2 regions of the Streptomyces sp. M-16 genome follow, and region 1 is predicted to be linked to the other one. Evidence: riboswitches for the same ligand, from Rfam matches in the RefSeq annotation. Region 1 holds a riboswitch; the other holds the start of a gene.

Region 1 (5,100 bases):
GCACGGGGTACCTGGCGCTGGCGGCCTACGCGGCGGCCAACGCCTCCTCGGACCAGACCCTGGTCGGCGCGTCCGGCGCGATCTCGGCAGTCCTGGGGGCCTTCCTCTGCCTCTTCCCGAGGGCCCGGGTGACGAGCCTGTTCCCGTTCCTGCTCTTCCTGCCCCTGCGCTTCCCGGCCTGGATCGTGCTGATGTTCTGGTTCGTCCTCCAGTGGCTGGCCGCGCAACGCGCGGAGAGCGGGCCGGGGGTGGCCTACCTGGCGCACGTGGTGGGCTTCTCCGTGGGCTTCCTCTACGCATGGGCGCGTTATCGCCGTACCGGCAAGAGGCGCTCCGTCCTGGCGGAATGACCGGTCGCCCGACGCGGCGTGGGTGCGCACCGGCCGGTACCAGGAGCGCAGGTGACGATGACGGGGGCTTTGGTGACCCTACGGATCACGTCTTAAAGTGGGGCGACCAGTGACGGCCCACCTAGGGAGACAGCCAGCCATGATCACCGCGATCGTGCTCATCAAGACCAGCGTGGACCGCATTCCCGAGATCGCCGAGTCCATCGCCGCGCTGGACAGCGTCAGCGAGGTCTACTCCGTCACCGGTACGTACGACCTGATCGCGCTGGTCCGCGTCGCCCGCCACGAGAACCTGGCCGACATCATCCCCGGCCGCATCAGCAAGATCCCGGGGGTCGAGGCCACCGACACGCACGTGGCGTTCCGCACGTACTCCCAGCACGACCTGGAAGCGGCCTTCGCGATCGGCCTCGACGCGTAGCACCTGGCCGGCGGGGTCACAGGGGCCCGGTTTCCGCGCCCGGTACCGGCCCCCTCAGGCTCCGCCGAGCCCCGGCAGGCTCTCACCCGGCCGGGCCGGGCGGCCCTCGGCCAGCCAGAAGACGTAGCCGCGCAGCTGGTCCGCGAGACCGCCGTCGATGTGCGCGACGTACTCCCGGGCACCGCCGGCGGCCTCCCGCTCCTCCCCGCTCTCCGACAACGACCACCTCCGGTCCAGACGGACGGCCCATTCACGGACCCGGCCGCGCTCCCGCCACCACTCACGAACGAGCTCCGGGGTCCAGTGCCGGTCACCGTCACAGGCGTAGCCGTCCATCGGATCCTGTGCGGCGGCGCCCACAACCGCGAGCGTCTCCGCCACGTCCCGCGGCTGACGGTAGACGAACTCCGCGCCCCGCTCGTCCTCGTAGAGCACGTTCGCCGGGGCGATCAGCCGGCCCATCCAGCAGCTGTCGGTGCCGGCGCCGTAGAACGGCCCCGGCACGTTGCGCCAGTCGCGCTCACGCCACCGGTCGGAGCGGCGGTTCCACCATCCGCCGTACACCGGATCCGGCAGCCAGGTGCCCCCGTCCGGCGCGGGCAGCGGTCCGGTCTGGGCGGCGCGGGCAGCCGGCAGCGGGTCCCAGTAGGGCACGGTCCCCACCGGTTCAGACGGCCGGAACGCAGCGGCCCTCTTCGGTGCGGTACTGCCACTTGGCGCCGTCCGCGACCAGTTCCCCGACGGCCCGGACGAACCGCTCGACGTGCTCGTCGGGGGTGCCCGCGCCGAAGGAGACCCGGATCGCGTTGAGCGAGCGCTCCCCCGGCGCGGCCTCCGGGGCGCCGCACTCGCCCGGCTCCTGCGGCTCGCTGCCGAGGAGGGTGCGGACCAGCGGGTGGGCGCAGAAGAGGCCGTCGCGCACGCCGATCCCGTACTCGGCGGACAGCGCGGCCGCGAAGTGCGAGCTGTTCCAGCCGTCCACCACGAAGGAGATGACGCCGACGCGCGGGGCGTCGTCCCCGAAGAGGGAGAGCACGCGCACGGCGGGGACGCCGGCGAGGCCTTCGCGGACCTTGGCGATGAGGTGGTTCTCGCGGGCGACCAGGTTCTCGAACCCCGCGTCCTTCAGGGCGCGGCAGGCCGAGGCGATGGAGTAGACGCCGATGACGTTCGGGGAGCCGGCCTCGTGGCGGGCGGCGGTGGTGTGCCACTCGACGTCGACGCCGCCGTCCTCGCGGCGGGCCACCGTGCGGGAGGCGCCGCCGCCGGCCAGGTACGGCCGGGCGTCCTGGAGCCAGTCGGCGCGGCCGGCGAGGACGCCCGAGCCGAAGGGGGCGTAGAGCTTGTGGCCGGAGAAGGCGACCCAGTCCACGTCCAGCTCCCGGACGGACACGGGGTGGTGCGGTGCCAGCTGGGCGGCGTCCAGGACGATCCGCGCGCCATGGGCGTGCGCGGCGGCGGCGAGCTCCTTGACCGGCCACAGCTCACCGGTGACGTTGGAGGCACCGGTGACGCACACCAGGGCGGGGCCGTAGGGGTCGCGGTCGGCCAGGGCCCGCTCCAGGGCGGCGACGGCCTGGGCCGGGGTGCGCGGGGCGTTGAGGTAGGTCACCTGCGCGTCGCCCCAGGGCAGCAGCGAGGCGTGGTGCTCGGTCTCGAAGACGAAGACCTGGCAGTCGGCCGGCAGGACGGCGGCCAGCAGGTTCAGCGAATCGGTGGTCGACCGGGTGAAGACCACCTGGTCGCCGGGGCGGCAGTCCAGGAACTCCGCGACGGTGACGCGGCTCTGTTCGAACAGGTCGGTGGAGAGCTGCGAGAGGTACCCGGCCCCGCGGTGGACGCTGCCGTAGTACGGGGCGTACGCGGCCACGTCGTCCCAGACCCGCTGGAGGGCGGGGGCGCTGGCCGCGTAGTCGAGGGCGGCGTAGGTGACCTCGCCGCCGGTGACGAGCGGGACGGTGACATCGCGGCCGAGCACGGGCAGCGGCTGGGCACAGGCGGGGTCGACGGCGACGGCGACGTCGGTGGCGGCGGAGTTCAGGAATGCGGACATGGCGGTGTCTCCCGGCAGGCAGGGCTGAATGGCTTCGGTGTGCCCGTACGCGGGTACGGCGGGACGCGACGGCGCCGGCCGGCCACAGGGGTACGGGAAGGCCTCGGAAAGGACGTGGGGGTACGCCTCAACGACCCTGATCCGAGGGGTGAAGAAGGGGCGGAGTCGCCCTATCGCATTCGCTTGCTCACGGAAAAAGCTCCTCGAAGACCCAGGACCCCTGGTATCGAGGGATCCGCGCTTGCCGTAGACCTCGCTGCCTACGGCCTGGTCATCACCCGGGGCACCCCGCCACGGAAGGAGGGTTGCCGGACAGCAAGCCGGGGCCTAAACGCTGTCACTCGTGACCTGGTCAGCATCCTGCCACAAGATCCTCCACGCGCAAGACCCCGGTCCACGATGTGGACCGGGGTCTCCTTCTGAACGCCGTGCTCGCACCGCTCGGCCGCGGGCGGCCTCCCGGGCTTCGTCCGGCTGCGCCGGCCTCCGGCCGCCGGGAGGCGCCGCGCGGCCGCGGCTAGGCGTTGCTGGCGGCAGCCCAGCGCTCCAGGGCCGCGCGCGCCGCCCCCGAGTCGATCGACTCGGCCGCCCGCGCGATGCCGGCCGACAGCTGCTCCTCCAGGGACCCGCTGCCCGGGTCCAGCGCCACCAGGGCCGCCGCCGAGTTCAGCAGGACGGCCTCGCGCACGGGGCCCGTCTCGCCGGCCAGCAGCCGGCGGGCGACGTCCGCGTTGTAGGAGGCGTCCTCGCCGCGGAGCGCGGAGACGTCCACGATCTGGATCCCGATGTCACGCGGGTCGAACGTCTGCTCGGTGACCGCGCCGTCGCGGACCCACCACACCCGGGAGGTGGCCGTCGTGGTGAGTTCGTCCATGCCGTCGTCGCCCCGGAAGACCAGCGCCGAGGAGCCGCGCTCCGCGAGCACCCCGGCCACGATGGGGGCGACCCGGGCGTCGGCCACGCCCGTGGCCTGTGCGCGGACCTTCGCCGGGTTGGTCAGCGGGCCGAGGAAGTTGAAGGTGGTCCGGATGCCCAGCTCCTTGCGGGCCGCCGCCACGTGCCGCAGCGCGGGGTGGAACTTCACCGCGAAGCAGAAGGTGATGCCGGCCTCCTCGGCGACCTCCACCACCCGGGCCGGGGTGAGGTTGAGGTTGACGCCGAGCTTCTCCAGCACGTCCGAGGAGCCGCTCGCGGAGGACGCGGCCCGGTTGCCGTGCTTGACCACCTTCGCGCCGGTGCCGGCCACCACGAGCGCCGACATCGTCGAGATGTTGACGGTCTTGGCCCCGTCCCCGCCGGTGCCGACGATGTCCACCGTCCGGCCCGGCACCTCGATCAGATTGGCGTGATCGTACATGGCACGCACCATGCCGTTGATCTCCGCCACCGTCTCCCCCTTGGCCCGGAGCGCCACCATGAAACCGGCGATCTGCGCGTCCGTGGCCTCGCCCCGCATGATCCGGTCCATCGCCCAGGCGGTGTCGTCCGTGGTGAGGTTCCGGCCGGTCAGGAGGGCGTCGAGGAGGCCCGGCCAGCCACGGGCCGCCACGCTGTCGCCGCCTGCCGGGGTCACAACGTTCATGGTCCGCTCCTGCTGCTCGGAAAAGTTCCACGTCGAATGGGGAAGGATCTCAGCCTATCCAGCCCGCGAGACGGCGAAGAGCCCCGTCCAGACACTGGACGGGGCTCTCACCGTGGCGACACCAGGATTGGCCGAAACCGATCCCTCAAGCTGTCTTACCGGAGATCAGTGGTGGCCGTGGCCGCTCTGGATCTCCTTGTACTCCTCCACCGTGGGCTTCGGAATGTGGGTGTTCTCCCCGTAGAAGCCCTTGCTGAGCTTCGCGCGGAGCTTCTCGCCGGCTCCCACCTTGCGCTCGACGCCGTTCTCGTCGACCGTCGGGCCGATCTCGATCGGCTCGTACTGCGTGTGCGAGGTGAGGGTGTGCAGCTTGCCCTGCGAGAGCGGCTCGTGGACCTCGACGAACTCACCGTGCGGCAGGCGCTTGATGATGCCGGTCTCGCGACCGTGCAGCACCTTGTCGTGGTCCCGGCGCTGGAGGCCGAGGCAGATCCGCTTGGTGATCACGAAGGCGATGACCGGGCCCACGAAGAAGCCGATCCGCGCGAACCACGTGATCGAGTTGATCGACAGGTGGAAGTACTGCGCGAACATGTCGTTGCCACCGGCGATCAGCAGGATCACGTACCAGGTGAGCCAGGCGACACCGAACGCCGTACGGGTCGGGACGTTGCGCGGGCGGTCCAGGATGTGG
Region 2 (5,100 bases), on a different contig from region 1:
GCGGCCGCCTTGCGGTGCCACACCCCGCGCTCCGGGACCCCGCTGGGCAGGGACGGCTCCGCGATGCCGGTCGCGTCGTCCGCGTTGGCCCCCGTAATGAAGTTCACCGACCAGCGCCAGGCGTGGAAGCCCAGCTGGTCCGCGCCGAGCATGCCCCACACCAGCTGGGAGCGGACGTCGTCCGGGAGCATCCCCATGAACTCGTGCGACGCCCACGGGGTGTGGGTGAAGTGCGCGATCCGCAGGTCGGGGCGCAGCTCGCGCAGCTGCCCCGGGACCAGGGCCAGGTGGTAGTCCTGCACCAGGACGCGCGCCCCCTCGGCGGCCTCCTCGGCCAGCGCCTCGGCGAAGGTCCGGTTGTAGGCGACGTACGCCTCCCAGTGCCGGCGGAACGCCGCGTCGAAGACCGGCTCGCGCGGGACGTCGTAGAGGTGGTGGTGGGTGAACCAGAGCACCGAGTTGGCGATGCCGTTGTACGCGCCGTCGTACACGGCCGGGTCGATGTCCAGCATCCGCACCCCCGGCTCGGAGGTGCCCCGGCGCACCGCCTCCCGGTCGGCGTCGGAGAGGGCCGCGCAGATCCAGAGGGCCCCCGGCTGCTTCGCCAGGGCCGCCGACAGGCCGGAGACGAGCCCGCCCCCGCCGCGCCGGGCACTGAGCGTGCCGTCGTCGGAGAGGACGTAGGAGAGCGGGCCGCGGTTCGCGGCGACGAGTACCTGAGAAGCCATGGGGCGAACCTAGCCCGGTCCGCCCCGGCTCAAACTCGTGTGCGGCACCGCTCCGGCGGCCGTCAAGCGACGCGGCGGCCCGCGTACTCCTTGATCTCCGCCATCGGCGGCCGCTCCTCGGTGTCCACCGCGTAGGTGCGCGGAACGAACCCGTCCGGCCCCCGCTCGAACTGGGTCAGCTCCGGCCGCACGAGGTGCGCGCGCGAAAGCCGGACCTGCGCCGTCCGGTAGATCGCGGCGGCCATCCGGCCCAGCGCCCGCCCGTCCTGGTGCCGGTGCAGCCGGACCCCGACGTCGACCTGGGCCAGCGCGTCCAGCCCGACCGTGTGCAGCGCGTCCACCAGCAGGCCCAGCTCGACGCCGTAGCCGACGGGGAAGGGGAGGCGTTCCAGCAGGGAGCGCCGTACGGCGTACTCGCCGCCGAGCGGCTGCACGAAGCCGGCCAGCTGCGGCCAGTGCAGGTTGAGCAGGGGGCGGGCGACCAGCTCGGTCACCCGGCCGCCCTGGCCGGGGGCGTCCGCGAGCGGGCGGTCGTACATGGCCTTGACGAACTGCACCTGCGGATCCGTCAGCAGCGGGCCGACGATCCCGGAGACGAAGGACGACGAGAAGTCCCGCAGGTCGGCGTCGACGAAGCAGACCACGTCACCGGTGGTGGCGAGCAGCGAACGCCACAGCACCTCGCCCTTGCCGGGCAGCGCGGGGATCCGCGGCAGCAGCGCGTCCCGGTGCACGACCCGGGCGCCGGCCTTGGCCGCGACCTCCGCCGTACGGTCGCTGGACCCGGAGTCGACCACCACCAGCTCATCGACCAGGGGGGTCGGCAGGCCGTCGATCAGATCGCGCCGGATCACCTCCACGATCTCCCCGACCGTCGCCTCCTCGTCGAGCGCGGGCAGCACCACGCTGACCGTCGTCCCGGCCGCCCGTTTCCGGTCGAGCAGCTGGTCGAGCGGTCGGTCGGCGGCGGACCAGGAGCGGTCTGCCAGCCAGCGCTCCACCTCATCCAGCACCCTCAGCACTCCCTGGTTCCTCGGTGACCCTCGGCGATATCGGCCGATATGTGATCCATCTCGCGGTTCGGACGGCTGTCTCAACCGCCCTGCCCTTCGGTTACAGTCTTGAACAACGCGAGGGACCACGGCATGCCGGGGTCCCCGCGCACAAACGCACCGGCGCGCCACAGAGCGCGTGTGCCGGTGCCATACCGCTCATCCAGAGGGGCAGAGGGACACGGCCCGTTGAAGCCCCGGCAACCCTCCAGTCGGTTCTCGCGATGCGTTTTCGACACGCACCCCCGCGAGGTCCCCGGCTAGGGAAGGTGCCAATTCCGTCTCATGGCGAAGTGCGCCATGGGGAAGATGAGGAGAAAGGGCCTCGCCGTCATGGCTGCACAGACTGTCGCCACCTCTACCGACCTCGGTTCCGTCGATCTCGGACCCGCCACCGGCCTTTCCTGTCGCGAGTGCGGCACCCGCTTCGAGCTCGGCCCGATCTTCGCGTGCGTCGAGTGCTTCGGCCCGCTGGAAGTCGCCTACGACCTGCCGCTCGGCGACCCCGAGGCGCTGCGCGCCGCGATCGAGGCCGGCCCGAACAACATCTGGCGCTACGCCCCGCTGCTGCCCGTCCCCGCCGACGTGGCCTCCAAGCCCAGCCTGAACCCCGGCTTCACCAAGCTCGTGGACGCCCGGAACCTGGCCAAGGAGCTGGGCGTCACCGGCAAGCTGTACGTCAAGGACGACTCCGGCAACCCGACGCACTCCTTCAAGGACCGCGTCGTGGCCATCGCCGTCGAGGCGGCCCGCGCCTTCGGCTTCACCACCCTGTCCTGCTCCTCCACCGGCAACCTGGCCGGCGCCGTCGGCGCCGCGGCCGCCCGCGCCGGCTTCCGCTCCTGCGTGTTCATCCCGCACGACCTGGAGCAGGGCAAGGTCGTCATGGCCGGTGTCTACGGTGGCGACCTCGTCGGCATCGAGGGCAACTACGACGACGTCAACCGCTTCTGCTCCGAGCTCATCGGCGACCCGCTGGGCGAGGGCTGGGGCTTCGTCAACGTCAACCTCCGCCCGTACTACGGCGAGGGCTCCAAGACCCTGGCGTACGAGATCTGCGAGCAGCTCGGCTGGCAGCTGCCCGACCAGATCGTCATCCCGATCGCGTCCGGTTCCCAGCTGACGAAGATCGACAAGGGTCTGCAGGAGCTGATCAAGCTCGGCCTGGTCGAGGACAAGCCGTACAAGATCTTCGGCGCCCAGGCCGAGGGCTGCTCCCCGGTCTCCACCGCCTTCAAGGCCGGCCACGACGTGGTCCGCCCGCAGAAGCCGGACACCATCGCCAAGTCGCTGGCCATCGGCAACCCGGCGGACGGCCCGTACGTCCTGGACATCGCCCGCCGCACCGGTGGCTACGTCGAGGACGTCAACGACACCCAGGTCGTCGAGGCGATCAAGATCCTGGCGCAGACCGAGGGCATCTTCGCCGAGACCGCGGGCGGCGTGACCGTCGGTGTGACGAAGAAGCTCATCGAGAACGGGCAGCTCGACCCGGCGCTGACCACCGTGATCCTGAACACCGGTGACGGCCTCAAGACCCTGGAGGCGGTGGCCGCGGACAGCGGTCAGACCGCCACCATCCGCCCGAGCCTRGACGCGTTCCGCGCCGCCGGCCTGGCCTGACCCTTCCCACGACTCCCGGAAAGGCGGTAGCGCCATGAGCGTCAACGTCCGCATCCCCACCATCCTGCGCACCTACACCGGCGGCGTCGCCGAGGTCCCGGCCGAGGGCTCGACCCTGGCCGAGGTCATCGAGTCCCTGGAGAAGAGCCACCCGGGCATCGCCGCGCGCGTCCTGGACGACCAGGGCAAGCTGCGCCGCTTCGTGAACGTCTACGTCAACGACGACGACGTGCGCTTCGAGGGCGGCCTGCAGGCGGCGACGCCGGACGGCGCCGGCGTCTCGATCATTCCTGCCGTCGCGGGCGGCTGAGACCCCGAAAAGTAGAATTGCCCCCTCCGCTAATAAGCGGAGGGGGCAATTCTGCTTGATTGGGCGCGGTAGAGTTGGGGAAGTCCCCTCCGGTGCTCTTGCCCGCCGCATATGAGCGGGCCCCGTGAGGGTTGACATTGAGTCAACATGCGTGCGCCCTTTGGGGCTTTGGCGAAGATTGTCTGGCCCGAGTTGCCCTGCCATATGCCAAATTTTCACTCTATTTCTATGTTTCCGCGTGTCCAGAATTCTCGTCGGATTGACCTGTTGCAGACAGCAGCGGTGCGGATACATTCAGCCCCGGTCGAGGCGTTCCGGCGCAAGTTCTGACCCGGGACCGCGAAGTGCGGTACCGCGCAAGGGCCAGTAATAGGGGAGTTAGGCATGGCTCAGGGCACCGTCAAGTGGTTCAACGCGGAGAAGGGCTACGGCTTCATCGCGGTCGACGGTGGTGCGGATGTGTTCGTCCACTACAGCGCCATCCAGATGGACGGGTACCGCACCCTTGAAGAGGGTCAGCGGGTCGAGTTCGAGATCTCGCAGGGCCAGAAGGGTCCGCAGGCGGACATGGTCAAGCTCGCTGCTGCCGGCTGAGACCGAGCGCGATCGACCACCGACGCAACAGACGTACGAGGGGCCCGCATCCCGGTCACGGGATGCGGGCCCCTCGTGCGTCGCCCCGCCGGAGAGGCCGGAAGCCGCCCGGCATTGCCCGAAGCCGCTTGCACTCGCGGGGGTCGAGTGCTAATCATTGGCGTTAGCACTCTCCAGGTGAGAGTGCTACTAAGACGAGGACCGGGTCGGTGAGGCCCGACGGGTCCGGCGGGAAGGAACCGCCGGCTCCGCAGGCCGTCCGTCGCGGGCGCGGGCGCGGTCCGGAGCAATCCACCCCTGTCCGGGAGGACCACTTCAGATGGCCAAGATCATTGCGTTCAACGAGGAGGCCCGGCGCGGTCTCGAGCGTGGCATGAACCAGCTCGCCGACGCCGTCAAGGTCACCCTTGGCCCCAAGGGTCGCAACGTCGTCCTTGAGAAGAAGTGGGGCGCCCCCACGATCACCAACGATGGTGTCTCCATCGCCAAGGAGATCGAGCTCGAGGACCCGTACGAGAAGATCGGCGCCGAGCTGGTCAAGGAAGTCGCCAAGAAGACGGACGACGTCGCCGGCGACGGTACGACCACCGCCACCGTCCTCGCCCAGGCCCTCGTCCGCGAGGGTCTGCGCAACGTGGCCGCGGGTGCCAACCCGATGGCCCTCAAGCGTGGTATCGAGAAGGCCGTCGAGGCCGTCTCCGCCGCCCTGCTCGCCCAGGCCAAGGACGTCGAGACCAAGGAGCAGATCGCTTCCACGGCCTCCATCTCCGCCGCCGACACCCAGATCGGCGAG

The links. Region 1 has a riboswitch for S-adenosylmethionine ahead of AB4039_RS22135 (aminotransferase class V-fold PLP-dependent enzyme). Riboswitches for the same ligand answer to the same signal wherever they lie in the genome.
Region 2: it holds a riboswitch for S-adenosylmethionine, as region 1 does, so the genes downstream of both, thrC (threonine synthase) here and AB4039_RS22135 (aminotransferase class V-fold PLP-dependent enzyme) in region 1, are expected to answer to the same signal.

Annotation. Positions count from the first base shown of each region.
Region 1 covers NZ_JBFRER010000048.1:10,640-15,739, reverse strand. Annotated here, with positions in the region: gene AB4039_RS22150 (rhomboid family intramembrane serine protease) at 1-350, shown strand, start outside; gene AB4039_RS22145 (Lrp/AsnC family transcriptional regulator) at 490-771, shown strand; gene AB4039_RS22140 (ferredoxin) at 826-1,434, opposite strand; gene AB4039_RS22135 (aminotransferase class V-fold PLP-dependent enzyme) at 1,439-2,824, opposite strand; SAM riboswitch class IV at 3,057-3,173, opposite strand; gene trpD (anthranilate phosphoribosyltransferase) at 3,342-4,406, opposite strand; gene qcrB (cytochrome bc1 complex cytochrome b subunit) at 4,572-5,100, opposite strand, start outside.
Region 2 covers NZ_JBFRER010000043.1:13,864-18,963, reverse strand. Annotated here, with positions in the region: gene AB4039_RS20590 (alpha,alpha-trehalose-phosphate synthase (UDP-forming)) at 1-728, opposite strand, end outside; gene AB4039_RS20585 (glucosyl-3-phosphoglycerate synthase) at 791-1,741, opposite strand; SAM riboswitch class I at 1,937-2,096, shown strand; gene thrC (threonine synthase) at 2,114-3,403, shown strand; gene AB4039_RS20575 (MoaD/ThiS family protein) at 3,438-3,713, shown strand; gene AB4039_RS20570 (cold-shock protein) at 4,098-4,307, shown strand; gene groL (chaperonin GroEL) at 4,627-5,100, shown strand, end outside.